4 regions of the Streptomyces sp. NPDC048424 genome follow, and region 2 is predicted to be linked to each of the others. Evidence: riboswitches for the same ligand, from Rfam matches in the RefSeq annotation. Region 2 holds a riboswitch; each other region holds the start of a gene.
What was found. Region 2 has a riboswitch for cobalamin ahead of AB0D29_RS30330 (acyl-CoA thioesterase). Riboswitches for the same ligand answer to the same signal wherever they lie in the genome.
Positions count from the first base shown of each region.

Region 1: linked by a shared signal. The riboswitch ahead of AB0D29_RS08875 (DUF4430 domain-containing protein) and the one ahead of AB0D29_RS30330 (acyl-CoA thioesterase) in region 2 are both predicted to bind cobalamin.
Region 3: linked by a shared signal. The riboswitch ahead of AB0D29_RS20950 (hypothetical protein) and the one ahead of AB0D29_RS30330 (acyl-CoA thioesterase) in region 2 are both predicted to bind cobalamin.
Region 4: linked by a shared signal. The riboswitch ahead of AB0D29_RS29425 (ribonucleoside-diphosphate reductase subunit alpha) and the one ahead of AB0D29_RS30330 (acyl-CoA thioesterase) in region 2 are both predicted to bind cobalamin.

Region 1 covers NZ_JBEZKE010000005.1:24,253-31,569, reverse strand. Annotated here, with positions in the region: gene AB0D29_RS08895 (SCO0930 family lipoprotein) at 91-1,059, shown strand; gene AB0D29_RS08890 (hypothetical protein) at 1,186-1,746, shown strand; gene AB0D29_RS08885 (alpha/beta hydrolase) at 1,889-3,463, shown strand; gene AB0D29_RS08880 (SRPBCC family protein) at 3,510-3,965, opposite strand; cobalamin riboswitch at 4,094-4,237, shown strand; gene AB0D29_RS08875 (DUF4430 domain-containing protein) at 4,385-4,873, shown strand; gene AB0D29_RS08870 (3-hydroxybutyryl-CoA dehydrogenase) at 4,983-5,870, opposite strand; gene aceB (malate synthase A) at 5,867-7,317, opposite strand, start outside.
Region 2 covers NZ_JBEZKE010000028.1:86,400-93,716, forward strand. Annotated here, with positions in the region: gene AB0D29_RS30320 (iron ABC transporter permease) at 1-1,000, opposite strand, end outside; gene AB0D29_RS30325 (ABC transporter substrate-binding protein) at 1,039-2,040, opposite strand; gene AB0D29_RS30330 (acyl-CoA thioesterase) at 2,452-2,895, opposite strand; cobalamin riboswitch at 2,962-3,188, opposite strand; gene AB0D29_RS30335 (P-loop NTPase fold protein) at 3,219-5,957, opposite strand; gene AB0D29_RS30340 (hypothetical protein) at 6,023-7,317, opposite strand, start outside.
Region 3 covers NZ_JBEZKE010000014.1:36,258-43,574, forward strand. Annotated here, with positions in the region: gene AB0D29_RS20945 (prenyltransferase/squalene oxidase repeat-containing protein) at 1-2,632, opposite strand, end outside; cobalamin riboswitch at 2,742-2,880, opposite strand; cobalamin riboswitch at 2,948-3,081, shown strand; gene AB0D29_RS20950 (hypothetical protein) at 3,191-4,597, shown strand; gene AB0D29_RS20955 (nucleotide disphospho-sugar-binding domain-containing protein) at 4,654-5,772, opposite strand; gene AB0D29_RS20960 (VanZ family protein) at 5,959-6,678, shown strand; gene AB0D29_RS20965 (response regulator transcription factor) at 6,666-7,317, shown strand, end outside.
Region 4 covers NZ_JBEZKE010000026.1:68,803-76,119, forward strand. Annotated here, with positions in the region: gene AB0D29_RS29410 (helix-turn-helix domain-containing protein) at 1-175, opposite strand, end outside; gene AB0D29_RS29415 (hypothetical protein) at 257-481, shown strand; gene AB0D29_RS29420 (ribonucleotide-diphosphate reductase subunit beta) at 612-1,628, opposite strand; gene AB0D29_RS29425 (ribonucleoside-diphosphate reductase subunit alpha) at 1,628-4,021, opposite strand; cobalamin riboswitch at 4,166-4,297, opposite strand; gene AB0D29_RS29430 (GNAT family N-acetyltransferase) at 4,339-4,836, opposite strand; gene AB0D29_RS29435 (YbdD/YjiX family protein) at 4,903-5,100, opposite strand; gene AB0D29_RS29440 (carbon starvation CstA family protein) at 5,097-7,317, opposite strand, start outside.

The sequences.
Region 1 (7,317 bases), on a different contig from region 2:
GGAATTCCGCTTCGGCCGCCCGGGGCCCCGTATCAATTACCGGGGGCAAGAAAACGCGGAACCGAACCTGAAGGAGAGATCGTGAAGAGGATGCGTCGTGAGATATTCGCCGGGTCGGCGGTCGCGGTACTGATGCTGACGGCCGCATGCGGCTCCGGGGACAATTACTCGGGAAAGGGGACATCAGTCCAGCCGGTGGGCGACAGCAAACAGGTCGGGAATGGTTACGACGACGTCTACGGAAGCGGATCCGGGGCCGACCCGTCGGGCGCGGCCGGCAAGAACGGCCCGGCCGGGCAGCTGAAGGTACAGGAGATCGGGACGGTCGGTTCGGGCGTCACCGACAACGAGGGGCGCACCCTCTACCGGTTCGACAAGGACACGCCCAAGCCCCCCAAGTCCAACTGCGAAGGGGACTGTGCCACGGCCTGGCCCGCCGTGGCCGCGGACGACGTCTCGGCAGGTGAGGGGATCGACAAGAGCCTCCTCGGATCGGTCGCCCGGGCCGACGGCACCCGGCAGCTGACGCTCGCGGGATGGCCCGTGTACCGCTACGCGAAGGACACCAAGGCGGGCGACTCCCTCGGCGAGGGCGTCGGCGGAACCTGGCACGTGCTGGGACCGGACGGAAAGCCGGCCGCTCCGGCCAAGAGCGGCGGCGGCGCGGACAGCGGAACGGGCGGCGCGGCGGAGAAGACGGCCGAACTCAGCGTCAACCAGAACGCCCAGCTCGGCCCCATCATCTCGGACGCGGAAGGCCGGACGCTCTACCGGTTCGACAAGGACAGCGCCTGGCCGATGAAAATCGGCTGTGTGGACGGCTGCACGGATACCTGGAAGCCCGCAAAGCCCGTCGACAAGGCAAATGTGACCGGAATTGCCGCCGAATTGGTGGGCAAGGTGAAGCGGCCCGACGGCACCGAGCAATTGACGATCGACTGCTGGCCTGTCTACACGTTCACCGGTGACAAGGAACCCGGGGACATCAGCGGCCACAACAACAAGGGTCTCTGGTTCGCCGTGACCGACAAGGGCAAGAAGGCGAAGGTCACCGGCTAGGACCGGCCCCACCCGGCCCAGCCCCCGGCACACCCCCCGCCCTGCCCGCCCCTCCACGCGTGGTGCCCGGGACCCCTCCCCACCCGGGCACCACGACCCCCGTCCCGACCAGCCAGAGAGGTCGCCATGCCCTTGTCCACCGACCGCCGCACCAAGCGGACGGGCCGGCCACGCGCGACCCTCGTCGCGCTGTGCCTCACGGCCCTCCTGTGCGGCGGCTGCGGCGCCGGGCAGACGGCCGCGCACCGCACCTCGACGTCCGCGGAGCAGGCCTCGGACTCCCCGCGCGGCACCTCGATCGAGGAGATCGCCGCGGCCATCGGCTGTACGGCCGAAGTGAGCGTGGAGGCCGATGAGTTGCGTCAGGGCGGCTGCAAGACCGAACAGGGCGGCCCCTACCGCATGGTCACCTTCGCCGCCGAACAGGGGCTGCGCTCCTGGCTGACCGAGGCCCGGATGTACGGCGGCCTCTACCTGGTCGGGGACCGGTGGGTCGTCACCGCGGGGACGGAGGACGCCCTGGCGGTGGTGCGCGGCCGGCTCGGCGGCGCCCTGGAGAAGGGCGACACGCACGCCGGCCCCTCCGAGCACGCCGGCCCCTCCGAGCACGCCGGCTCCCCGGAGCACGCCGGATCCGCAGAGCCCTCCGAGTCCTCCGCACATGCCGAGCACTCCACCCACCCCTGAACCCCCGTGGCGTGTCGGCCAGTTGTCCTGATTTCAGCTCGTTCGTGAGGAGCACAAGGCACGACCCTTCGGGATGATTCGGGAGGGCCCGCGCGTGCAACAAGGTGGAGCCGTAAGCGACTTCACCGAAAGGAACGCCTTCGTGCTCCTGAAACGCTTCGCACCACTGCTCGCCGCCGCCGGACTCCTCGCGTCCACCGTGCCCCTGCTGTCGGCGACCCAGGCATCGGCCGCCCCCGCCGCGGACCACCTGCGGCAGAAGCCCGCCTGGCACCGTTGCAGCCCCGAGCTGCCGGCCTCGTACGAGTGCGCCACGCTCAAGGTGCCGCTCGACTACCGGCGGCCCGACGGGCGCACGATCGACCTCGCCATATCCCGGATCAAGAGCGAGAACCCGGCCAAGCGGCACGGCGCCATGCTGCTGAACCCCGGTGGCCCCGGCGGTTCCGGGCTCGACCTGCCGCTGATGATGAACGAGGCGATGCCCAAGGAGGTCCGGGACCAGTACGACCTCATCGGCTTCGATCCGCGCGGGGTCGGCGCCAGCTCCCCGATCACCTGTGGACTGGACGAGGCCGAGCAGAACTTCGACCGCGCCTACCGCCCGGAGACCTTCGGCTCCGACGTGACGTGGGCCCACACCGTCGCCGACAAGTGCCGCGAGAAGGCCGGTTCGGTGCTCCCGTACATCACCACCCGCAACACGGCGCGCGACATGGACACGATCCGCGCGGTGCTGGGCGAGCGCAAGCTCTCGTACCTGGGCTACTCGTACGGGACCTACCTCGGCGCGGTGTACTCGCAGATGTTCCCGGACCGCACCGACCGCTTCGTGCTCGACAGCGGTGTGGACCCGCAGCGGATCTGGCGCGGCATGATCCAGGTCTGGGCCACCGAGGCCGAGCCCGCCTTCGCGCGCTGGACGCAGTGGGCGGCGCAGCGGTCGGCGGAGTACGGGCTGGGCGACAGCCCGAGGGCCGTGTCCGAGACGTTCTGGGGGCTGGTGGCGCGCGCCGACAAGGAGCCGATCGACCTCGAGGGCCTGAAGGTCGACGGGGACATGATCCGTGCCGCGCGCGGGGTGTTCTTCTACCCGGCGCAGGCCACTCCCCTGGTCGCGGCCCTGAAGGCCGCGGCCGAGGGCAGGCCGCTGCCCGAGGGCATGACCCTGACGGAGCTGAAGCGGCTGCTGACCGGCGGCGCGGCGGCCGATCCCGCCTCGGACAACGGCACCGCCGTGTTCTGGGCCGTGGTGTGCGGGGACACCGGCAGCTGGCCCCGCTACACCGAGCAGTACGAGCGGGACGCGGCGAAGGACAAGGCCAGGTACCCGCTGTACGGGGACTTCGCGTCCAACATCAAGCCGTGCGCCTTCTGGGACCGGCCGCTCGAGGCGGCCACGCCCATGAACAAGAAGGCGAACGTGCTGACCGTGCAGAACGAGTGGGACTCACAGACCCCGCTCGTCAGCGGCCAGGGCCTGCACCGCGCGCTCAAGGGCTCGCGGATGGTGCTGGCGGCCGGCGGTGAGGGCCACGGCGTGTACCTCGCCGACCCCACCTCCTGCGCCAACGCGCCGGTCCACGCGTACCTGACCACGGGCAAGCTGCCCGCCCAGGACGTGACCTGCCAGAACCCGCCGAGCGGTGAGCGGCAGCGCGGATCCCTGACCCCGTCGAAGCCGCTGCCGATCCCGTCCGGGCCCGGGCGGTTCTGACCGGCCCGGCTTCGGCCTGACACCGGCCTGACACCGGCGGCAGGCGCTACCGGTTCGTGGGGGACGCCTCCGCGGCCGCCTTGATACGGCGGCCGAAGTCGGGGGCGTCCTTGCGTGCGGCGCTCGCCGCGAGGCCGACGAGCAGCTTGCCGATGCCGTGGCCGTGCAGGGTGTTGAAGATCCGGACCCGGGTGCGGCCGTCCGGGAGGGCTTCGAGGTCGTAGCCGCCCTCCGCGGTGACGAGGTTCTTGCTCTGCTCCGTCCAGCGGATCAGGCGCGGCGGGTCGAAGCCGTCGATGCGGAACTCGCGGGCGGTCTTCATCCCGGCGTCCTTGACGGTGCTGCGGAAGACCGTGCCGAGGGCCGTGGGACCGTCCGGGATCCTGGTGATCTCCTGGACGCGCGGGCTGAAATCGGGGTCGTTGCGCCCGTCGGCGAGGTAGGCGAAGACCTCCTCGACCGGCCTGTCGATCTCGACGCTCGCCTCGAACTGTCCGGACATGTCGGCTCCTCGGTGTGGCTACCTGTGATCCACCATCCCAGAACGCCCTCCCTCGCGCGCGCCGACCGGCCGGGGTGCCGACGAGTACCGGTGAGTGCTGGTGGGACCGGGGTGGCTCCCCCTACGATGCCTTTCGTCAGGTACATGCCTGACGTCCAACTGAATGCCTGCGCGACTGGGGAAAGCCGGTGTGATTCCGGCGCTGACCTGCAACCGTGAGCGGCGCATCCGCGCCGCGAGTCGGACCACCCAGCGTGCGGTGCGTACGGCTTCTCACTGTCACGGTCTGCAGCACGAAGCCCTGAGCCCCAGGCTCACCGATCACCCGTGCCCGCTTCCCCGGGCCCGGGGGGACGCGGTGTGCCCGAGGCGATCGGGGCCGCGGCGCACGACCTCGATGCACGCCAGGAAGGCACTTCATGCGCCAGACTCTCGCCCGCCGCGCCCTGATCACCACGGCGGCCCTCGGTCTCGCCCTCGCCACGGCGCCGGCCGTCGCGCACGCCAAGGCCGCCCCGAACACGAACAGAGCGGTCAACGTGTCCCTCACCGTGCAGGGCCCCGACGGGCTGCTGTTCAAGGGGAAGGTCAACACCAAGGGGCACGACGTCACCACGGCGACCGGTGGCACGCACAAGTGCGACGGCACCAACGGGGCCGCGAACCCGACGGCCGTGCCCACCCCGACGGCCGCGCTCGACGACGCCGCGCGCCGGAACTACTTCGGCTGGGACGGCACCTGGTACGCGTCCTTCGACGACTTCTCCGTGGACTCCATCAAGAACGTCAGCGGCGGCGGCTCGGCGTACTGGAGCATATCGGTCAACGGCACGCCGACCCCGGTCGGCGGCTGCCAGTTCAAGCTGCAGGCCGGCGACAAGGTGGCCTTCACCTGGACGTCCTTCTGACGGAGCGTCCCACGACAGGAGCGCGGAGCGGCTCACCGGGCCGCTCCGCGCTCCTTGTCCGTGCCGTCGGGGGTCCCTCAACCCCGCAGCGGCACCACCGGGTCCCTCATCAGCCCCGGTCGTACGTGTGGAACCCGCGGCCGCTCTTGCGGCCCAGCAGCCCCGCCTGGACCATCCGCCGGAGCAGCGGGGGCGGGGCGTAGAGCGGCTCCTTGAACTCCGCGTACAGGGATTCGGCGATGGCGGCGACGGTGTCCAGGCCGATCAGGTCGGCGAGCTTGAGCGGGCCCATCGGGTGGGCGCAGCCCAGCTCCATGCCCGCGTCCACGTCAGCGGCGCTCGCGTACCCGGATTCGGCCATCCGAATGGCGGAGAGCAGGTACGGGACGAGCAGCGCGTTGACGACGAAGCCGGCCCGGTCCTGAGAGCGGACCGTGGTCTTGCCCAGGGTTTCCCGGGCGAAGGATTCGACCGCGGCCAGGGTGTCCGCCGACGTGTGGAGGGAGGAGACCACTTCGACCAGGGGCAGGACGGGGACGGGGTTGAAGAAGTGGAGTCCCACGACCCGGTCGGCGCGGCCGGTGGCCATGCCCAGCCGCATGATCGGGATGGCGGACGTGTTGGTGGCGAGAATGGCTTCGGGGTCCTCGACGATCTTGTCGAGGGCGGTGAAGACCTCGGCCTTGGCCTCGGGGTTCTCGGTGACGGCCTCGATGACCAGTTGCCGGTCGGCGAGGTCCTCCAGGTCTCCGGTGAACACCAGTCGGGCCAGGGCGTCCTCCGCGGTGAACCGGTCCAGTTTGCCCCGCTGGACGGCGCGTTCGAGGGAGACGGCCACCCGCTCGCGGGCGGCGCGGGCCGCGCCGGCATCCGCCTCGGCGACGACGGTGTCGAGCCCGGCGCGGGCGCAGACCTCGGCGATGCCGGCCCCCATCTGTCCGCCGCCGACGACCCCGACGCGCAGGACGCGGGTCGCCCGCCGTGCCGGGGCGCTCACGCGGTCACCTGTACGGCGGCGGTGCGGACCAGGTGACGGGTGTAGGCCTCGGGGGTGAAGAACGCGGGCAGCTGCACCGAGAGCGCGGTGTCGACGAAGACCTCACGGGCTTCGAGGACCAGGGCCTGCGGGTCCTCGGCCTCCAGGGCGGCGCACTCGGCGTCGAGGAGGTCGGTGAGCGTGCGCCGGTCGACGCGGTCGTGGCGGAGCCACTGCCAGATCTGCACGCGTGCGATCTCGGCGGTGGCGGCGTCCTCCATCAGGCCGTTCAGGGCGACGGCGCCGCTGCCGCGCAGCCAGGCGTCGAAGTAGCGCAGGGCCACGGCCACGTTGGAGCGGATGCCCTCGGAGCTCGGCGGAGCGGCGATCCGGCGGACCGACAGCAGGTCCGATGCGACGACTTCGACGTCCTCGCGCGTCCGCTCCAGCTGGTTCGGCCGCTCCCCCAGCACCCCGTCGAAGACCTCGCGGCAGACGGGGACGAGTCCGGGGTGGGCGACCCAGGAGCCGTCGAAGCCGTCTTCGGCCTCGCGCTCCTTGTCGAGCCGGACCTTGGCGAGGGCGGCCGTGTTGGCCTCGGCGTCCTTGCCGGGCACGTGGGCGGCCATGCCGCCGATGGCGTGGGCGCCCCGCTTGTGGCAGGTGCGGACGAGCAGTTCGGTGTACGCCCGCATGAAGGGGGCGGTCATGGTGACCTTGGCCCGGTCCGGGAGCTGGAAGTCGGTGCGGTGGCCGAAGGTCTTGATCAGGCTGAAGAGGTAGTCCCAGCGGCCCGCGTTCAGTCCCGCGCTGTGCTCGCGCAGCTCGTGGAGGATCTCCTCCATCTCGAACGCGGCGGTGATCGTCTCGATCAGGACGGTGGCCCGGACCGTGCCCCGCGGGATGCCCAACAGGTCCTGGGCGAACAGGAAGATGTCGTTCCAGAGCCGGGCCTCGTACCGGTTCTCCAGCTTGGGGAGGTAGAAGTACGGGCCGTGGCCCGCGTCGATCTGGCGCTGCGCGCAGTGGAAGAAGTACAGGCCGAAGTCCACGAGCGAGGCGGACACCGGCCGGCCGTCGACCTCCAGGTGCTCCTCGGTGAGGTGCCAGCCGCGGGGGCGCACCATGATGGTCGCGAGCTCCGACCCGAGGCGGTACTCCTTGCCCTCCGGGGTGGTGAAGTCGATGCGCCGCTCGATGGCGTCGAGCAGGTTCAGCTGGCCGCCGATGACGTTGTCCCAGGTGGGCGCGGTGGCGTCCTCGAAGTCGGCCATCCACACCTTCGCCCCGGAGTTGAGGGCGTTGACCGCCATGCGGCGCTGCGGCGGGCCGGTGATCTCGACCCGCCGGTCCGTCAGCCCGGGCGCGGGCGGGGCGACCCGCCAGTCGGGGTCGGTCCGCACGCCGACGGTGGCGCGGGAGAAGTCCAGGGGCGAGCCGGAGACCAGATGGGCGGCGCGGCGACGGC
Region 2 (7,317 bases):
CGGGTATCTCCTCCGGACTCATGAACGTCCGCGCGGCCAGATCGGCGGACATCAGGAACGCCGCCCCGAGGAGGGCCGCGGCGGGCAGCGCGCGACGGTGGTCGGCGCCCACGAGCAGCCGCACCACGTGCGGCATGATCAGCCCGACGAACCCGATCTGCCCGCTGACCGCCACGATCGTGCCGATCATCAGGGCCACCAGCGTGAACAGCGCGCCGCGGAACCGGTGCACGTCCAGACCGAGGGCCGCGGCCGCCTCCTCCCCGGCCAGCAGCAGGTTGAGCGGACGGCAGACACCCAGGAGGACGGCCGTCCCGAGCAGGACCGCGCCGACAGGGATCCACACCGTGGTCCAGGTGGTGCCGGCCAGCCCGCCGAGCATCCAGCGCAGCGCGGACTGCGTCTTGTGCGGATCGTTCGAGGTGACGATCAGGAAGCTGGCCAGCGCCGACAGCACCTCGGCCGTGGCCACACCCGCGAGGACCAGACGTACCGTCGTCATCCGCCCGCCGGAACGGGCCAGGAAGTAGACCGCGACCAGGGAGGCCAGGGCCCCGCAGAACGCCGCCACCGGCAGGGTGAACAGCCCGAACACCGAAAGGTTCAGCACCAGGACGAGCACCGCCCCGACCGACGCCCCCGAGGACACGCCCAGCAGCATCGGATCGGCCAGCGGATTGCGGACCAGCGCCTGCAGAGCCATGCCGGCCACCGACAGCCCCGCGCCGACCACCCCGGCCAGCAGCACCCGGGGAAGGCGGACGTCCACGACGATCGTCTCGCGCACCGGGGTCCACGTCGGCTCGGCGAGGGACGGGTGCACGCGGTGCAGCAGGATGCCCCACACCTGGTCGGCCGGGACGCTGATCGAGCCGGCCGCGATCCCGGCCGTGGCGGCGCAGAGCACCAGGACGCCCAGGAGGGCCAGCACCACGGAGTACGGGATCCCGGGGCGCCGCGCGAGGACGGGCCGGCCCTCCTCGCGAAGGGCGGCCTCCACGGCAGCCGGGGCCGCGGGGGCTCCCGTCCCCGCCCCGGTCACTGGACGCGGCCCGGGTGGAGCTGACGCGCCAGCGACTCGACGGCCGCCGGCACCCGCACGCCGACCACCGTGGAGGACAGCGGCAGGACCGCGAACCGCTGGTTCTTGATCGCGGGCACGTCCTTCAGCGCCGGATGGGCGAGCAGGAACTTCTTCTTGTCCTCGACGGACTGGTCGCCGTAGTCGTAGATGACGATGGCCTCGGGGGCGCGCTGCGCCACCTGTTCGAACGAGACGTCGCCGAAGGCCTTGTCCAGGTCGGCGAAGAGGTTCACCCCGCCGGCCCGCCGGATCATCTCGTTGCCGATGCCCTTGCCGCCCGCGGTGAAGGCCGTCTTGTCGCCGCTGTCGTACACGAAGAGCTTGACCGGGGTGACCCCGGTGAGCCGGGACTCCACCGCGTCGAGGGTGGCGTGCAGCTTCCCCAACCGCTCCTCGGCCCGCTCGGGCACCCCGAAGATCTTGGCGACCGTACGGATCTCCTCGTCCATGGCGGAAACGTCCACCGGACCGGTGGGGCACTCCTCGGTGTTGAGGCGGGTGTTGATCCCGGCCTTGGTGAAGGCGGCCCGGCTGCGGCCTTCCTTCTCGTCGAAGGTGGAGGTCCACCCGCCGTAGACGAAGTCGGGCTCGGCCTCCAGGAGCGCCTCGAAGGACGGGTACTCCTTGGAGAGGACCTTCACGCCGTCGTAGGCGGCCTGGTACTCGGGGAGGATCTTGTCGTCGAGATAGCCCGTCCCCACCATCGACTTCTCCAGGCCGAGCGACAGCATCACCTCGGTCGCGTGCTGGTTGAGCGATACGGCGCGCTGCGGGGGCCGCCGATAGGTGCTCGTCACCCCGCAGTTGTCCAGGGTGACGGGAAAGCCGGCGGCGGCCGAGCCGGTCGCCTCCGGCGAGGAGGCGGCGGAGGGCGCGGCCGGGCCGCCGCAGCCGGATATCAGCAGGGCCGCGGCGAGTGCGGACAGCACGGCCTTCGGGTGGTGGTTGCGGGGCATGGGTGGTCCTCTCACCGCGGGGGGATCGAATGTTCCGGGGTCCGGTTGTTCCGGGTGCGGCGGGGGCCGGTTGGGACGGGGCCGGGCGCGCGCCGGGGTGTCTCCTCGGGCGCCAAACGTGGCGGGCAGTCGGAGCGACTGGGCACCTTGCGTTTGGCGCCCTGCGGGGATCACCCCGACACACACCCGACCCCGCCCCAACCGGCCCGGCTGCCCCGATCCCTCGGCCCGCCCCACCTTCCGGCCTCGCCGCACCATATTCAGCCCCTCCGGCGTTTGAGGAGCGGGGTCCGGGGCGGAGCCCCGATCTTTGCGCCGCACCGCCTCCGGCTTCGCCGCACCAATTCAGCCTCGCCGGCGTTTGAGGCGCAGGGTGGAGCCCCGGTAGCGGCGCCGTGCGGAAGAGGCGGCCTAGGCGGGGAGTGGGTCGGGGGCGTCGAGGGTCGGGACGGGGCGCGGCCTGCCTTCGGCGTCGATCGCGACGAAGGCCAGTCGCGCGGTGGCGACTTCGGTCGTGGGGCCCGACGCGTTCCAGCGCTCGGCCCGGACGCGCACGCCGACCGTCATCGACGTCCGGCCCGCCCGTTCCAGCTCGGCGTCGACACTGAGCAGGTCACCGGCGCGCACCGGCGCCAGGAAGGACATCCGGTCCACGGCAACGGTGACGGCGGGTCCGTCGGCGTGGCGGCCCGCCGCGGCGGCGGCCGCGTCGTCGATGAGCTTCATCACCACGCCGCCGTGGATGGTGCCGTAGAGGTTGGTGTCGTGCTCACTCATGATGTGGGCGAGCGTCACCCGGGAGTCACCCGGACTCTTGGCAACGCGTCCTGTGGTGGCGACGGTCTGATCGGCCACGTCAACTCTCCTTCGCGAGTCGCGGCAGAAAGGTCCCGGAGGCGTTCCTCGGGACCCCGCACGACGTTTCGGCGTGCGGGCAGTGGCAGGTCTTCGGACTCGCGGGCGCGCCTGCCGGTCTCCCGGCGGGCACCTACTGGCCGTCGCTTCCCAGGACCGGTTCCGGTCCCAGTGCGTATGACGGCGGTCGTTCCCGCTCACCGCTGCGGGGCAGTCCCGGATTCCCACCGGGTTCCCTCTTACGACGCGTCCCGTCTGGCGGACGGGGGCGAACCAGCTGCACCCACACCCTACCCGCGAGCACGCCGCCCCCGGCCGGCCCGTCAGGCCGCCGGCCGCGGGTGGCGGGGGCAGTCGGAGCTGCGGGCGGGCGGGACCGTCGGGGGCGGGCCGGCGGCCGGGCCGTCCGGGAGCCGCCACGCGGTGCGGATGGAGCCGATCAACTGCCGGGCGCTGTACGGGGACACCTCCAGCTCCTGACGGGCCTGGCCCAGCAGGTCCAGGTCCCCTCCCGGCCCTCGTGCGGCCGCCTCGTCCCGGCGGCGGGCCAGGTCGCCCTCGCCGAAGATGTCGAGCAGGGTCAGGGAGAACAGGACGTACGCCGACGCCTCGTCGATGAGGTTCCGGGCCGCGTCCGGAAGCTCCTCGCCCAGGTTTCGGTGCAGGGGGTGGAAGGCCACGTGCTCCAGGGCCCGCCGGAGCTCGGGGGAGACGCAGGGGCAGCCCGGACGGACATGGCCCGTCAGGTTCCGGAACGCGATGAGGACCGCGCTGGTCAGTGGCGTCCACTGCTGCTTGCTCAGGAGCGTGCGAAACCCCGCGAGCGTGTCGCCGAGCTCTTCGAGGATCAACTGCCGTGTGATGTCGGTGAGTTCGATGAGCTGGGTCTTGGACTTGATCTCGTCCAGGCGCAGGCCGTAGCGGATGAGGTCCCTGGGTATCCCGCCCGCGAGGGCGTGCGTCAGCACCTTGTAGGGCTCGGACAGGCCGGACGCCCGGCGCCCGAGGATCTTCTTGGACTCCTCCAGCGTGCACGGCAGGACGTGCACGATGTCGTCCAACGAGCTGTCGGTGACACCGCGGTGCGGAAGCCCCCGGCGTACGAAGGAGGCGCCGACGTCATCGGCGACCGAGATCAGGTAGTGGACGTGGGGCACGCCCAGGATGGCCTTGATCTCGTTCATGAACGCGAGCGCCTGGGTGTCCGAGCCCAGCCGGTCCAGTTCGTCGATCGCGATCACGACGCGCTGCTCCAGCCGGTGCTGCTCGGCGGCGATGCCCGTCAGCAGGTCACGGAAGTCGGACACCAGCTCGGGGAAGTTCGGCGGCAGGGTCGACAGCGAGGCCGTGTGCGTGGTGAGGAGCTGCGGAGCCCCCGCGGTGACGGCGGAGGAGGCCGTCTGCAGGGTCTGAAGCCGGTACAGCTCGTCCTGGCAGGCGGACACGAGGGGCGGGATCGGGTTCGACGGGTTCCAGAGGGCCGCTTTGATCAGCAGCAGTCCCGCGAGAACGCAGGCGAGCCGGAGGGGATTCTCGGGGTCGGTCGCGATCGCCTGCGGTGCGGGTCTGGTGAGGAGCAGGGCGATCGACACGAGGAGCATTCCGAGCGCGATCCGACCACGGGCGACGGAGCCGAGGAGCATGCGGCCGCGGAATTCCCAATCCCGTTCGGGCTGCAGGTTCGCCAGTCCGACCAGTGCCGAGAGCAGCAGGAGGAGGGCCCGTGGGTCTTCGTCCATCTTCCCCGCGGCGGTCCGGACTTGGCCGTCGAAGAGCAGGGAGACGAACGCCGCCAGGGCCAGCACCACCCCCGTCACGGCCATCCCGCTCCGGGCGCGCCGCCGGAGGTCCCGCCACCGGCTCCACCGCCGCAGGCTCCACAGGAACACACCGGCGATGACGATGAGAACGGCCGTCCCGATCCGCTCGCCCCGCCAGACGTCCACCACCACGTCGGTCGCCCGGTGCCCGTACTCCGCGGCGTGAGCGCGTACGGAATGTCCGTACCGGGTCGCGAGGGAGCGCGCGCTCGCGGCCAGGCCGAGGACGACGAGCGCGCCCGCAGCCAGCCCGAAGGCCAGCAGGGTGAGCGCCTTGCGGAGAGCGGGGAACAGCCGGCGCGCAGCCCTGCGGAAGGTCGAGAGCCGGACGAACGCGGGAGGTTCGTATCCCTGGTGGACGAGGTACCTCTCGCACGTCCTGACGTACAGGGACAGCAGGAAGTCGTACGGGGAGTAGGTGGCCGGTGCCTGCACGACGACCGCGAACCCGGCATCGTTCGCGCAGGTTTCCAGGAGCGTCGACTTGCCCACGCCACGGGAACCGCTGACCGCGATCGTCCCGCCGCTCTCCAGCTGGGTCATCTTGCGGGCGAGGCTCCGGGCCGCCGGACTGTCGATCACGTACTGCGGATTGCGCGGCGAGCGCAGGCCGTCGTAGCTGTCGGCGAGGAGCAGCGAGTCGTGGTCCTCACCGAGCAGTGCCTCCACCACGCGGGCGACCAGGGGGCGCACCCCGTTCTCCTGGAGGTCCCGGCTCCAGGCGGTTTCGGTCCATTCGCTCCTTCGGCCCGAGAGGGCGAGGCCCGGCCGCAGCCACCATTCCCGCAGGTTCAGCAGGACGCTCATGCGCCACACCGGGTGCCGCCACACCGCGGCGGCGGTCAGGAACGGGATCACGGCGGTGGCGAGGGCCGTGGCCCAGGAGGCGAAGACGAGGAACAGGAGCGTCAGCAGGGTGGTCGAGCAGAGCACCACGGTGGCCGGATGCGTTCCGTTGCGCAGGTAGTCGACCCGTCTACGGAGCCGTTCCTGCTCTTCGAGGCAGGAACGGAAGCGTGCCTGGGTGTCCCGGCACGGTTCGACGGCGCGCGCGACGTTGGCCTCGGTGAGCATGGCCGCACGGGTGCTTTCGGCGGTCGCCTGTGGACGCACGCCCAGGCGCCGCGCGGTGGCCGGCTCGGCCACGCAGGCGTCCACCGCGCCGAGGTACACCTCGGCTTCCCGCTCCAGGGCGAAGAAGTCGGCGACCTGCCATGCGGGGCGCGGTCGGGGTCGGGGCATGGGCGCAGGGCCTTTCGGGACGGACGCGGGTCAGCGCGGGTGGGGTGAGGCGGGGGAGAGGGAACTCAGGGCGTGTTGCGGACGCGTATGAGTTCCCGCCGCGAGATGCGCTTTCCCCGCTCGTGCCTGAGCCGGAAGTAGGCCCGGAGCCCGGGTTCGTCCTTCGATCCGTCGTCGTCGTAGGTGACGGCGTGGGCGCCCCCGTCGTCCAGCAGCCGCCCGACGCACTCGGCGAGGGTGGTGGGCCCCGAGCCGCTGTATCCCCAGGTCAGGCCGGGGGCGTCCATGGCGGGGACCGGGTACAGCAGCCCGTCGCCGGTGCGCACCCAGATCGGTTCGTCGAGGATGAGCTCCTTGAGGACCGAGCCGGCGGGAAGCCGCTTGGGGGCTCGCCCGATGTAGGTGATCTCGCGGGGGTCCCGGGAGCGGGACTTCCCCTTCACGGCGACCACGGGGCTCCCGGTCGCCGGATCGACGAAGGTGCCCACGGTGTCGTAGGCCTCCTCCCACACGCGATGGAGCGCGGTCGGCGGCACGGCGCGCAGCCGGTTGATCCACTCGGCCGCGGGCCGGGTGACCGCCGTCCGCGTCACCTCGAACGTGCCGCCGTACGGAAGGTCCTCGGCGCCGCTCCACCCGCTGACCTGCTCGAGGCACTCCACCGCCAGGTCGTCGGTGCGTGCGCAGAGCTCGGCGAGTCCGGCGCCGACGACGTCGTCCGTGGCGACCTCGGCGAGGCCGGGATCAGCCGGGTCCGGCACGGCCGGGAACACCATCGAGCCGACCGCCGACCCCTCCCACGTGCGGAGGTTCTCCATCTCCTCTGTGGCGCCGTCCGCGGCTCCGGCCCGGATCCGGTGGCCGATGGTGAAACAGGCGCGCCGGAGCGGGGATCCTTCGGGCTCCTGGCGCGCGAGCGCGTAGAGCGGCTCCCACGAGGGGAAGGTGATCACTTCCACCGGCTGGGGCTCGTCCCCGTGCCGCCACGCGGTCAGGTGTTCCTCGCGGCGCAGCGCGCCGGGCCACCACGGGACGCGGGTCCCCAGATGGGCGGCCAACTGCGCCCAGGACGGGTCGTAGACGAGATCGGGCCGGTCCCGATCCACGGCGCGCAGCCCGGGCCCGTCGAGATCGTAGGCGTATCCGACGGCGACGAGGGTGTCGGCGTCGTCGTGGACGTCGAGGAGCTCCCTCCCCGCGTCGATCCTGCCGTGCAGGGGATAGACGACGGCGACCACGCCCGCGTGAGTCCGCCACAGCCCGGCGAAGAGCTCGGCGTCGACGGCCGTGTCGTCCTCCGGAGTCCGGTACACGCCGCCCAGGTACCGGGGCTCGACCGTGGGCGCCGGGCGCAGCAGGA
Region 3 (7,317 bases), on a different contig from region 2:
AACCGGAGCCCGTACCGCCCGCGCCCTCTCCCGGGGTCACGATGACGGGCGCGGAGGGGGAGCCGGAGGGCCGGACCGAGGTGCTGGGCACGGGCTGCGGGGTGGTGCCGTCCAGGCTGCGGGTGAGGGTGGCGAAGGAGATGCCGGTGGCTCCGCCGACGGCCTGGGTGGAGGCGCGCACGTCGGATCCGGGCTGGCCGCCCTTCGCCACGTTGAATCCGCCGTCGCCGTTCTGCTGGGAGGCCAGGAAGGTGCGGGCCCTGGCGATGCGGTCCGCGTACCTGGCGCTGTCCAAAGACATGCCCTGCACGGCCAGCGCCGCCGAGTTGACGGAGTTGCCCGAAGCGCCGGGGAAGCCGCCGTCCTCCTTCTGCTGCGACGCCAGCCAGGTCAGCGCCTTGTCGACGGCCGCCTGCGAGGCGGCGTCCGGGAACAGGTCGAGGGTCATCGCCGCCATGGCGGTGGAGTCGACCTCGGCCTGGCTGGGCTCGCCGATCAGGCTGGGCCAGGCACCCGAGGGCTCCTGGAGGCTCTTCAGGTAGGCGATGGGCTCTCCCACGGCGGCGCTCTCGCCCGCGCGGACCTGGGCGATCACGCCGAGGGACTGGGAGAAGACGGACGTGGCGTTGGTGTAGGCACCCTTGTCGGCGCAGGAGCGGTCGGGCTTGGCCGACTTGGCCGGGCACACGGCCTTGGCGAGTGCGGCGATCAGGTCCTGGCCGCCGAAGTCGCGGGGGTCGCGGCCCACGGCCTGGGCGAGGAGGGCCGTCTTGCCGATGGAGCCGCCGCCGGCGTACTTGGTGCCGATCAGGGTCCAGTCGTGCACGCCGCGGCCCTTGCCGTCCTTGCCGCCCTTGTCGAGGAAGTCGACGACGTTGCGCAGGGTGGTGTTGTCCTCGCCGGTGGCGGCGAGCGCGTAGGCGCCGTCGATGGTCAGGCCGTAGTCGGCGAAGCCGCTGCCGGGGCTGTTCTCGTAGTACCGGCCCTGGACCAGCCGACTGTGGTCGGTGAGGTAGGCCGTGCCCTTCTTCAGGTCGGGCCCGTCACCCGGTACGGGCTTCGTGGGGTCCGGGGACGGCTTCGGCGGGTCGGCCTTCTTCGTGGTGAGCGCCACCAGGTCGGTCTTCGCGCCGGCGATGGTGGCCGCGGTGGTGGCCGTCAGGACGGGGTCGGTGTCCGGATCCTCGAACGTGAAGGCGCCCACCGGGAGTTGCTCCCGCGACAGCCAGGAGACCGCGGCGTCCGCGAAGAGCGGGTCACCGAGCGCACGCAGGGCCTGGGCGGCCAGGCCGGTGGAGAAGGAGCTGCCGACCGTGGTGTACGAGGCTGCGGGCAGCGACCCGGTCGGGAACTGGGCCTTCTTCAGGTACGCGCGGCCCTTCTCCACGACGGGGTCGTGACCGCCGGCCCGCTTGAGGGCCAGGGTCATCAGCCCGGTGGCACCCGCTTCGCTGTCGCACCAGTCGCCGGCGCGGAGCAGCATGCTGCTGAAACCGCCGTCCTCGCACTGGAACGCGGTCATCCGGGCCACGGCGTCGGCGGGCGGTGTCACCCCGCCGTTCAGCAGGGCGATCACGGCCAGGGCCTGGCCCTCGGCCTGGTAGGGGGTGCGGAAGTCGCCCTTGGTCATGCAGCCGGGGACCGGCTCGGGGGCTTCGACGCCGCTCGTGCAGACGTACTTCACGAGGTCGCCGAGCAGGTCGCGCCCGCCGAAGGCGCGGGGGTCCTTGCCGGTGGCCTCGGCGACGAGCGCGAGCCGGGCCGCGGCGGTGGCGTCCGGGGCCTGGTCCTTGCCGGCCGGGTACGCGTACGCCTGCGTGTGCGCGGGCGTGGCGAGGAAGGCGGCGGCCTTCTGTGCGGCCGGACTCTTGGGGTCGACCGCGGCCAGGGCGTAGACCACCTCGGTGGTGGCCGGGTAGTCCGGATCGGTGGAGTCCGCCTTGACGACGCGCTCACCGTCGATCAGCTTCCCGGTCAGCCAGCGGGTGGCGGCGGGGAGGTCGACCGCGCCCGGCGGTACGTCCGGCGGCTTCGGGCCGGTGGGGTCCGGCTTGGGGCCCCCACCGCCGGCCCGCACGTCGTCGGGGGAGAAGGTGGGCTTGCCGGAGGTGCCGCCGACGTCGGTCCCGCCGAACACCCAGGCGTCCACGTCACCGGGCTTCGGCTCGCGGGACTTCGCGCCGAGGGAGCTGTAGGTCCACTTCTGGTCGCCGGGCGAGGCGTGCCAGTACGACCAGTAGGCGGTGGCCTGCGGGGTGAGGACGCAGTCCTCCTTGTCCGCGGTGGGGTACTCCGTACCGGAGTTGAAGGCGCCGAAGCCGAGGCGGCAGACGAAGGCGTCACCGTCGTGCCGGGTGCCGACCGTGGTGAACCCGGCCGTGTGCAGCAGCTCGTAGCCCGTCGTGGGGGTGGTGTCGCAGCCCCGCTCGACCTTGCCGCCGAAGGGGCCGAAGTCGACGGCCACGACCGCGCCGGCGGTGGCCGTGCACTGCTCGACGGGGTCGGCGTTCGCGGAGGTGGGCGCCGTCAGGAACGCCACTCCCGCACCGACGGTCAGGAACGCCGCCGTTGCCAGGGACAGCAGCCGCCGTCTGGTGTGCGTACGCCGTTCGTCCCGCTGTTCGGTCCCCACCGCGGCCCTCGTCTCTGCCGGGCGGCTGCGTGCGTGGCGATGCGCCCCCGGCACGGCTGGGCTCGTGGGGGAGCGGAGACGACCACGCCGTAGTCCGCGACGGCGTTCTTCGTACAGATGACTGCACACCAGGTGTTCCGACTCGCCCGGCGGGTGCCGGGCCTACGGTTGCGGGTCAGCGCCGGACTTCGACCGGCTTCCCCTGGTGCTGAGTTCTTGTCAGGCGGAGTGCAACACGGGCCGAGGCAGGGCGTCAAGGTGGCGTGTGTCTCACCGCAACCGTCGTTCGGATCGCTGCCGGGACGGCTGGCGGACCCCTGATCACTCGGGTAGCGTCCAGGGCTGCCACATGGGGGAACCTGGTGAGAATCCGGGGCTGACGCGCAGCGGTGTGGGACGGCGGGGGCCGTTCCCGAGCCCGAATGCCCACGCGGCAACGCAGCACCGAGAAGCCGTACCACGCGTTCCGGACGGCGGCCTCCGCCATGCCCGCCCGCGTCCGAACGGGCCGGGACGGAGCAGGGACCCGCCGGCGTCCGCCGATTCCAGGAGCAGGCCATGTCCCGTCCCCGTACCTCCCGCCGCCTCGCGCTCGCGGTGCCCGCCGCGCTCGGCGCCTTCGCCCTCACCGCGCTGCCCGCCTTCGCGACCTCGACGCCCGCGCAGATCGCCACGTCCAAGACCAACGGCGTCGCCTACCTCAAGTCCCTGCAGGCGGCGGACGGTTCGTACGCCGGCTCGGGGCTGTCCAACGAGTGGGCGTTCAGCGCCTTCGCCGCGGCCGGTACGGCGGTCGTCGACGTCGCCCCGGGCGGTGACACGACGAAGAACGCCCGGACCGTCTACCGCAACCTGATCTCCACGTCCGGCTGGCCGTCCGCCACCCCGGTCGTCACCGACTACGAGCGCGGCACGCTGAACGCGTACGCGGCGGGCATCGACCCGGCGCGCGTCTCGGACTCGAGGAACCTCATAGCGAACGTCTACTCCTACTGGCAGACCGCCGAGGCGGGCTACTTCGGCCCGTCCGGCAACTTCAACGGCACCGTCTTCGCGGCCCTCTCGCTGGGCGGCGCCAAGACCCAGGCCGGCGGCACCCGGATCCCGCAGGCGCTGACCGACTCGATCGTCACCCGCATCCGCGCCAATCAGCACAACGACGGCGGGTGGACCTTCAGCAAGGCCGAGGGCAACCCCACGGCGCTGGCCACCGCGGGCGACGTCGACATGACCGGTGCGGCGATGGCGGCCCTCTGCGTCTCGGGCGTCCCCAACACCGACGCCGACGTGGTCCAGGGGAAGAACTTCCTCAAGGGCAGGCTCGCCACCACCGGCGCCTTCAACTCCATGTACGGGGTCAACACCAGCTCCAACGGCTGGGGCGTCGCCGGGCTCAACGCCTGCGGCATCAACCCGCAGACCGGAGACTTCCTCACCGCCTCCAACAAGACCCCGATCGACTTCCTGCTCGCCAACCAGTACAACCCGGCGGGCGGCTTCAAGTACAAGCCGGCCGACACCACCCCGTCCCCCTACTCCTCCATCGACTCCCTGCGCGCCGTCGCCGGCGGCTTCACCGCCGCCCCGCCGGTCCCGGTCACCCCCGGCGCCCCGCAGTGGGTCGCCCAGTCCACCTTCACCGCCGGTACGGCCACCAAGCTGGCCCTCACCGTCGACGACGGCGCCGGCGGCCTGAAGGTCTGCTCCGTCGCCTTCACCCCGACCGGCACGACCACCACCCTCGGTGACGTCCTGAACGCGGCCACCACCGGGGCCACCCCGGCCGGCTGCGTCACCAGCGTGACCCCCTCGTCGGGCACCGGCACGATCACCGCCGTCAACGGCAAGGCCAACAGCGGCTCCAACACCTGGAAGGTCAGCGTCGACGGCTCCGCCTTCGCCGGCGCCGCCCGCAACAAGGTGATCAACGTGGGCGACACCATCGCCCTGCGCTGGGGCGCCTGATCCCTCCCGGGTGCGTGGCCCGTACGGAGCCACGCACCCGGCCCTGAGGACCGGCGTTACCGGAGGGCCTCGAAGGAGGCGACCAGGTCGGTGGGGGAGGGGAGTGCGGATATCTCGGCCTGGGTGGTGGCGGCGGCCTTGCGGAGGTCCTCGTCGGTGAGGAGCCGGCTGAGCAGGCCGGCGTCCACGCTGTCGCCGCTCGCGCGCAGGGCGAAGCCCAGGCCCGTCGCGGCGTCGACGTTGATGAAGTGATCGGCGCCCTGCGGGAGGATCAGCTGGGGGACGCCCCGGGCGGCGGCGGTGAGCATGGTGCCGGAGCCGCCGTGGTGCACGACCGCGTCGGCGGTGTCCAGCAGCTGGGCCAGCGGCACCCAGGGCAGGGGGCGGACATTGGCGGGGAGGGTGCCGAGCGGGCCGAGGTCGGTGTCGCCCACGGCGAGCAGGAACTCGGCGTCGACGGAGGCGGCTTCGGCTATCACCCGGCTGACCGGGTCGACGCCCGCGAAGGCGGTCACCACCGTACCGAGGGTGACGGCGATCCGGGGCCGGGAGCCCCGGGCCACCAGATCGCCGGGCACCGTGCCGCCGCCGTTGTACGGCACGTAGCGGACCCGCAGGCCGGTGCCGTCCCCGCCGAGGGAGGCGGGCACGACGTCGAGGACGGTACGGGTCGCCGGTCCTTCGAGCCCACGGGCCCGGTACTCGTCCGCCAGGACGTCGGCGAGCCGGCCGACCATGTCGAAGCCGGACATCACGCCGAAGTTGTGCACCACGGCGGGTATCCCGAGGGCCGCCGAGACCAGGGGTGCGGCGGCCTGGAAGGCGGCGTGGACGATGAGGTCCGGCTGCCAGGCGGTGGCGACCGCGAACAGGCCGTCGATGGTGACCCGGCTGTGCTCCGCGAAGCCGGCGGCGGCCTGCCTCTGGAGGTCCTCCGGGCTCTCGCCGTCCGTGACGAACTGCGGCTCGTCGCCGTCCGAGGCGCGCCGGAAGGCCTCCATCAGCGTCGAGCCGTCGCCGATCTCGACGGTGGGGATGCCGGTCTGCCGCAGCTGGTCGAGCGGGGCCGAACCGGCGAACAGCACCTCGTGCCCGGCGGCCTGGAGCGCCTGGGCGGTCGGCACCATCGGGAACAGGTGGCCTGCGGCAGCGGGGCCGGTGAACAGTACGCGCACGGCGTTACTCCTTGGGTGGAGCTCCTTGATTCTTCTTCCAGACCGTCGAACGTGCGTGCCGCCGCGTCAGTTTCCGCTGGGGTGGGCGAAATTCAGCCGATTCTGATCCTCGCGGACCGGTGCATATCGTGGACGTATCGAAAATCGCATACGCCCCTGCAACGGCCCTCCGTCTCCAATGAGGGCATGAACCACACCGCATCCCTGTCGGCACCGTCCCGCCGCGCGCGCAGGACCGTGCTCCTCGGCCTGGCGGTCCTCGCCCTGGCGAGCGCCCTGTTCGTCGTACGGCGGCCGCTCATGATGTCCGCTCCGACGTGCATGGCAGGGCGGTGGCACGGCTGCTTCGACACGTTCAACGGTGTGGTGCTCATGACACTGGTCGCACTGCCGTTGGCCGTGCTGGTGGCGTGGGCGTCGGCCCGCCGGCGGCGTGCCGCCGGCATCGCGTCGCCGTGGCGGACGTCGCTGGCCGAGGTGGGCATCGTCCACGGGACGGTGCCGTTCGTATGGATGACCATGATGCCGGGCTCCGGGGCCGGCATCGTCCCCGGCCGGGTGAGCCTGGTACCGCTGCGGGACCTGGTCACGATGGGGGCCCTCGGGACCGTCGGCAACCTGCTGGTCTTCGCGGCGCTGGGGTTCTTCGCCCCGATGCGGTTCGCCGCACTGGCGTCCCTGCCCCGGATCCTGGCGCTCGGAGCGGGCTGCTCGGTCCTGATCGAGACCGCACAGTACGTCCTGCGGCTGGACCGGGTGTCCTCCGTGGACGACGTCCTCGTCAACGCCACCGGCGCCGCACTGGCCGCGCTGGCATCGCGCCGCTGGTGGCGCACACCTCCCGCACGCCTGAGCAGACGCCTGCGACCTGTCCTGTTGCTTAGGCTTCAGCCATGCGCGTACTGATCGTGGAGGACGAGCCCTACCTGGCGGAAGCGGTCCGTGACGGTCTGCGCCTGGAGGCGATCGCCGCCGACATCGCCGGCGACGGCGACTCGGCCCTGGAACTGCTCAGCGTCAACTCCTACGACCTCGCGGTCCTCGACCGCGACATCCCCGGCCCCTCCGGCGACGAGGTCGCCCGGCGCATCGTCGCCTCCGGCAGCGGCATCCCGATCCTGATGCTCACCGCCGCCGACCGGATCGACGACAAGGCCTCCGGCTTCGAGCTCGGCGCCGACGACTACCTCACCAAACCGTTCGAGCTGCGGGAGCTCGTCCTGCGGCTGAGGGCGCTCGACCGCAGACGCGGGTACGCCCGGCCCCCGGTCCGCGAGATCGCGGGACTACGGGTCGACCCCTTCCGCCGGGAGGTCTTCCGCGACGGGCGCTACGTCGCGCTCACCCGCAAACAGTTCGCCGTGCTGGAAGTCCTCGTCGCCGCCGAAGGCGGGGTCGTGAGCGCCGAAGAGCTGCTGGAACGGGCCTGGGACGAGAACGTCGACCCCCTCACCAACGCCGTGCGCATCACCGTCTCCGCCTTGCGCAAACGGCTCGGCGAACCATGGGCCATCGCCACCGTGCCCGGCGTCGGCTATCGCATCG
Region 4 (7,317 bases), on a different contig from region 2:
AGACCGTGAAACCGGTGCCGGACATGGTCAGGGGGCCTTCCTCCGCCGCGCAGACGGCGAAGTCGTACACCGGCAGCCCGTGGTCGCTTCGGTCGATTCCGAAGACCTCGCAGAAGATCCCGAACTCGAAGGGGGCGATCTCGTCGAGGAGGGCCACGGCCACGTTTTTCAGCATGCCTCCAGTGTGGCAGTAATTCGCTCTTTCATGACAGTCCTGCCACTGTGCGAGTTTCCCCAGCGGGAGGAGAGTAGAGACATGAACACGTTCCTGAGCTACCTCACCGTCCTCGCCGTCGCCACGCTGGTGCTCGCCCCCAGCCTGTACGGGGTCCTGCGCGACCGTCGGATCGACCGGCAGCTGCGGGCCGTCGAGACCCGGCTCGTGTGGCTGCCGCGCCAGAAGGCGGGCGGCATGCCCCCCACCGTCCGCCGGTCCCGAGCCCGGCACACCCGGATGCACTGGGGACCCGTCGCCCACTGAGCGGGGCGACCGTGCACACGGGAAGCCGGACGATCGGGCGCCGGAAACGCGAGAAGCCGGGACGCGGTGGTGAACCGCATCCCGGCTTCGCGGCGTTCACCGCGTCCCGGCCGGAGGGACAGCAGGACCCCTAGAAGTCCTCGTCCAGGTCGACCGTGCCCTCGACCGCGACCTGGTAGGCCGACGGACGGCGCTCGAAGAAGTTCGTCAGCTCCTGGACACCCTGCAGCTCCATGAAGGAGAACGGGTTCTGCGAGCCGTACACCGGCGCGAAGCCGAGGCGGACCAGACGCTGGTCCGCGACGCACTCCAGGTACTCGCGCATCGACTCGGTGTTCATGCCCGGCAGGCCGTCGCCGCACAGGTCGCGGCCGAACTGCAGCTCCGCCTCCACGGCCTCCTTCAGCATGTCGGTGACCTGCTGCTGGAGGGCGTCGTCGAAGAGCTCCGGCTCCTCCTTGCGGACCGTGTCCACGACCTCGAAGGCGAAGTTCATGTGCATGGTCTCGTCACGGAACACCCAGTTGGTGCCGGTGGCCAGGCCGTGCAGCAGGCCGCGCGAGCGGAACCAGTACACGTACGCGAAGGCGCCGTAGAAGAACAGGCCCTCGATGCACGCGGCGAAGCAGATCAGGTTCAGCAGGAAGCGGCGGCGGTCGGCCTTCGTCTCCAGCCGGTCCAGCTTCTCGACCTCGTTGATCCACTTGAAGCAGAACTGCGCCTTCTCGCGGATGGAGGGGATCTCCTCGACGGCGTCGAAGGCGGCCGCGCGGTCGTCCGGGTCGGGCAGGTAGGTGTCGAGCAGCGTCAGGTAGAACTGGACGTGCACGGCCTCCTCGAACAGCTGGCGCGACAGGTACAGGCGCGCCTCAGGGGAGTTGATGTGCTTGTAGAGCGTCAGCACCAGGTTGTTCGAGACGATCGAGTCGCCCGTCGCGAAGAACGCGACCAGACGGCCGATCATGTGCTGCTCGGCCGGCGTCAGCTTGGCGAGGTCCGCGACGTCCGAGTGGAGGTCGACCTCCTCCACCGTCCACGTGTTCTTGATCGCGTCCCGGTAGCGCTCGTAGAAGTCCGGGTAGCGCATGGGGCGGAGCGTGAGCTCGAAGCCCGGGTCCAGGAGGTTCTTGTTGTCGGTGGAGCTCATTACTGGCAGGCCTCGCAGGACTCGGGGTTCTCAAGGGAGCAGGCCAGAGCGTCGGCGTCGACGGCCTGCGGGAGCGGGGTGGCGGCGGCCGGGACGGCGGACGCGGACGCGGCGCGGGCGATCTTCGTCGCGGGGCGCGAGCGCAGGTAGTAGGTGGTCTTCAGACCCTGCTTCCAGGCGTACGCGTACATCGAGGAGAGCTTGCCGATGGTGGGCGTCTCCAGGAACAGGTTCAGCGACTGCGACTGGTCCAGGAACGGCGTACGGGCCGCCGCCATGTCGATCAGACCGCGCTGCGGGATCTCCCACGCCGTGCGGTACAGCTCGCGCACCTCGGCCGGGATCCAGCCGAAGCCCTGGACGGAACCGCTGGCCTCGCGCAGCGCCTCGCGGCTCTGCGCGTCCCACACGCCGAGCTTCTTCAGCTCCTCCACCAGGTAGCCGTTGACCTGGAGGAACTCGCCCGACAGGGTCTCGCGCTTGAAGAGGTTGGAGACCTGCGGCTCGATGCACTCGTACACGCCGGCGATCGAGGCGATCGTGGCCGTCGGGGCGATCGCGAGGAGCAGCGAGTTGCGCATGCCGGACTTCGCGACGCGGGCGCGCAGCGCCTCCCAGCGCTCCGGCCAGTTCAGCTCGGTCTCGTAGTGGTCCGGGTGCAGGACGCCGCGCGCGGTGCGGGTCTGCTCCCAGGCCGGCAGCGGGCCGCTGCGCTCGGCCAGGTCGCACGAGGCCTCGTACGCCGCGAGCATGATGCGCTCGGAGAGCCGGGTGGAGAGCGCCTTCGCCTCGGCGGAGTCGAAGGGCAGCTTCAGCTTGAAGAAGACGTCCTGGAGGCCCATCGCGCCCAGGCCCACCGGGCGCCACCGGGCGTTGGAACGGCCGGCCTGCTCGGTCGGGTAGAAGTTGATGTCCACCACGCGGTCGAGGAAGGTCACGGCGGTGCGGACGGTCTCGTCCAGCCGCTCCCAGTCGATCTCGCCCGTCTCCGTCAGCACGAACGCGCCGAGGTTGACCGAGCCGAGGTTGCAGACGGCCGTCTCGCCGTCGTTGGTGACCTCGATGATCTCGGTGCAGAGGTTGGAGGAGTGGACGACCGTGCCCGGCTCGGCGGTCTGGTTCGCCGTGCGGTTGGAGGCGTCCTTGAAGGTCATCCAGCCCTGGCCGGTCTGCGCGAGGGTGCGCATCATCCGGCCGTACAGGTCGCGGGCGGGCATGGTCTTGCGGGCCAGGCCCTCGGCCTCGGCCTTGCGGTAGGCGGCGTCGAACTCGTCGCCCCACAGGTCGACCAGCTCGGGCACGTCGGCCGGGGAGAACAGCGACCAGTCGGCGTCCGCGTTCACGCGGCGCATGAACTCGTCCGGCACCCAGTGCGCCAGGTTCAGGTTGTGCGTACGGCGCTGGTCCTCGCCGGTGTTGTCGCGGAGCTCCAGGAACTCCTCGATGTCCGCGTGCCAGGTCTCCAGGTAGACGGCGGCGGCGCCCTTGCGGCGGCCGCCCTGGTTCACGGCGGCGACGGAGGCGTCGAGGGTCTTCAGGAACGGCACGATGCCGTTGGAGTGGCCGTTGGTGCCGCGGATCAGGGAACCGCGGGCGCGGATGCGGGAGTACGACAGGCCGATGCCGCCGGCGTGCTTCGACAGGCGCGCCACCTGGTGGTAGCGGTCGTAGATCGAGTCGAGCTCGTCCAGCGGGGAGTCCAGCAGGTAGCAGGAGGACATCTGCGGGTGCCGGGTGCCGGAGTTGAAGAGGGTGGGGGAGGAGGGCAGGTAGTCGAGGCGGCTCATCAGCCGGTACAGCGAGGCCACTTCCTCGACGGCCTGGACGCTCTCGTCCGCGGCGAGGCCACAGGCCACGCGCAGCATGAAGTGCTGCGGGGTCTCGATGACCTGGCGGGTGATCGGGTGGCGCAGCAGGTAGCGGCTGTGCAGGGTGCGCAGGCCGAAGAAGCCGAAGCGGTCGTCGGCGCCCTCGGCGAGGGTGTGCTCGACCAGCGCGTCCAGGCGGTTCGCGTGGGTCCGCACGAACTCGGCCGTGCGGTCGGCGATGAGGCCCTCGCGGTGGCCGACCTCGACGGAGGCCGAGAAGGACGTGGAGCCCTGGCTCGCGGCCTCGTCGCGCACGGCCAGCGTCAGCAGCCGGGCGGCGAGCTTCGAGTACGCGGGGTCCTCGGAGATCAGGCCGGCGGCGGCCTCGGTGGCGAGCCCCCGCAGTTCGGCCTCGTCGGCGGCGGAGCTGCGGCCGCGGAGCGCGGCGGCGGCGACGCGGCCGGGGTCGGTGTCGGGGAGGTCCGCCGTAAGTTCGGTGAGGGTACGCAGCAGCGTGGCCCCCGGGCCCTCGGTGTTGTCGCCAGAAACGGACTCGGCGCGCGGTGCGGAAGGCGCGATGGTCACGGCGGGAGCTCTCCCTCGCTCGGCCCGGTCATCGGCGGAGCGGGGCGCGAGCGGGCGCATGCGGGCGTGGCAGGAACGCGTTCACACCGCATGGCGTCCACCGGCCCAACCGCGAGGCCCGGACGTGTCGGCACCCGGTTCGGTCGAGCCGGGCGCGCTGTCGGCAGGTCATCGGACTTGGTGTCCGGTAGCCGGACACTTCATACCGTTGCGGGACAGTTCCGGATTCACACCGGATTCCCCTGCGGGACAGCAGCCTTGAGCATACATGTGGGGGCGCCCCTGTGAGGCAACCCCCACATGTAGTGTCGGCGTGGCTACAGGTTGAGCCGATACGCCAGAAGTGTCAGGCCCTGGATGGGCGCCCAGTCCCGCTCCGGAACGCGTACGAAGCCCAGTCGCGCGTAGATCCGGTGGGCGCCGGCCATGCTGCGCTGGGTGGAGAGCACCATGCCCGACACGCCCTCGATCGCCCGCGCCCGCTCGACGCACGCCCGCACCAGAGCCTCGCCGGCGCCCTGGCCGCGCCCCTCGTGGGCGACGGCGAGCATCCGGAACTCGGCCTCGTCCGGGCCGGCGATGTCGGCGAGCGGGCTCCCGGGTGCGGCGAAGGTCACCCCGCCCAGGATCCGCCCGTCCCGCTCGGCGACGAGCACCTCGGCGAGGGCGGCCCGGTGGGCCACGTCGCGCAGCACGTTCAGGTACGGGTCGTCCTCGTTGAAGTCCAGATGCCCGTCGGCGAGGTAGGCCCGCGCCGTGATCTCGCCCAGTTCCGCGTACTCGGCGGGCCGTACCGGTCTGATCGTGATGTCCATGCGTTCGAGTGTGCCGCAGGCGCGCGAAGGGCCCCGCCGGATTTCGGCGGGGCCCTCCGGTGCGGTTCAGCAGCAGCCGAAGCCCTCGCGGGGGTCCGCCTCGCGGGCGTCCGTGCGGGCGCGTTCGAAGGCGCGGCGGGTCAGGACCTCCGCGTCCGGGTCGTGGGAGCGGGCGTGGGCGACGTAGCGGTCGTACGCGGCCTCCCCCGAGAACTCCCGTACGTAGAACCGGGCCCGGGCCAGTGCGCTCCGTACGGTGCTCACGCCACCGGCTCCTTGACGTGTCCGCCGCCCGAGTCGAGGCCCGCCGCGGCGAGCTCCGCCCGCTCCTCGGGCGTCGGGATCAGCCCGGCCGGGGCGACGATCTTCGACTCGGTCCACGGGACCTCGGTCAGGGTCACCGACTCCGGCTTGCGGACGGCCTTCAGGCAGGTCCGGGCCGCGTCCAGGAGCACGATGATGATCAGCACGGCGAAGAGGGCCGACAGCACTCCGTCCACCGTGGCGTTGGTGACCACGGTGTGCATCTCGCCCATGTCCTTCGCGGGCTTGAGCACCTTCCCGGCGTCGATGCCCTCCTGGTAGGTGCTGCGCTGCGCGAAGAAGCCGATCTTCGGGTTGTCGGAGAAGATCTTCTGGTAGCTGGCGGTGAGCGTTACGGCCACGTCCCAGACCAGCGGCACGGCCGTCACCCAGGCCCACTTGAGGCGGCCGGACTTGACCAGCAGGGTGGTGCAGACGGCCAGGGCCACCGCGGCGAGCAGCTGGTTCGCGATGCCGAACAGCGGGAACAGTTGGTTGATGCCGCCCAGCGGGTCCTTGATGCCCACCCACAGGAAGTAGCCCCAGGCGCCGACGACGATGGCGCTCGCCAGCCAGACGCCCGGCTTCCAGCTGACGTCCTTGAAGGGCTTGTGCAGGTTGCCGAGGGTGTCCTGGAGCATGAACCGGCCGACGCGGGTGCCCGCGTCGAGGGTGGTGAGGATGAACAGCGCCTCGAACATGATCGCGAAGTGGTACCAGAAGGCCTTCATGCCGGCCCCGCCGATCACCGACGAGAAGATCTCCGACATTCCGAGTGCGAAGGTCGGCGCGCCGCCCGTACGGGACAGCAGGCTGGCCTCCTCCACGTCCTTCGCGGCCTGGGTCAGCGCCTCGGGGGAGATGGCGAAGCCGAGGTTGGTGACCGCCTGCGAGGCGGACTCGACGGTGGTGCCGATGACCCCGCCGGGGGAGTTGACCGCGAAGAACAGGCCGGGCTCGATGATGCAGGCCGCGATGATCGCCATGACGGCGACGAAGGACTCGGTCAGCATCGCGCCGTAGCCGATGACCCGGACCTGGGTCTCCTTCTGGATCATCTTCGGGGTGGTGCCCGAGGCGACCAGCGAGTGGAAGCCGGACAGCGCGCCGCAGGCGATGGTGATGAAGACGAAGGGGAACATCGACCCGGCGAAGACCGGGCCGTCGCCGCGCGCGGCGAAGTCCGTGACCGAGGGCATCTTCAGCATCGGCATCGCGATGACCACGCCCAGCGCGAGCAGCGCGATCGTGCCGATCTTCATGAAGGTGGAGAGGTAGTCGCGCGGCGCGAGCAGCATCCACACCGGCAGCACCGAAGCGATGAAGCCGTACGCGACCATCCAGATGACCAGCGTCTCCTTCTCCAGCGTGAAGGTGTCCGCGAAGGAGGACTCGGCGACCCAGCCGCCCGCGATGATGGCGACCAGGAGCAGGGCGACACCGATGGTGGAGACCTCGGTGACCCGGCCCGGCCGCAGCACGCGCAGGTAGAAGCCCATGAAGAGGGCGATCGGGATGGTCATGCCGATGGAGAACACGCCCCAGGGGGAGTGCGCCAGGGCGTTGACGATGACGAGCGCGAGCACCGCCAGCAGGATGATCATGATGGCGAACACGGCGACCAGGGCGGCGGCTCCGCCGACGGGGCCGATCTCGTCCCGGGCCATCTGGCCGAGCGAGCGGCCGTCGCGCCGGGTGGAGAAGAACAGCGTGATCATGTCCTGCACGGCGCCGGCGAAGATGACGCCCGCGACGATCCAGATGGTCCCGGGCAGGTAGCCCATCTGCGCGGCGAGCACCGGTCCGACGAGCGGGCCGGCGCCGGCGACGGCGGCGAAGTGGTGGCCGAAGAGCACCCGGCGGTCGGTGGGATGGAAGTCGACACCGTTGTCGAGGCGTTCGGCGGGGGTGGCCCGCGTCTTGTCCACCTTGAGCACGCGGTCCGAGATGAAGCGCGCGTAGAAGCGGTAGCCGATGGCGTACGAGCCCAGTGCGGCGGCGAGCAGCCAGGCGGCCGAGATCTCCTCACCGCGCGAGAGCGCCAGCACGCCCCAGCCGAGGGCGCCGACGAGTCCGACGAGCACCCACACGGCGATGGACTTGGGAGAGGGCGAGCCGGGCGCGGTGCCCGGACTCGCCGTGTCCCGTTCTGTCCTTGTTGCTTCCGGTTCAGGCATG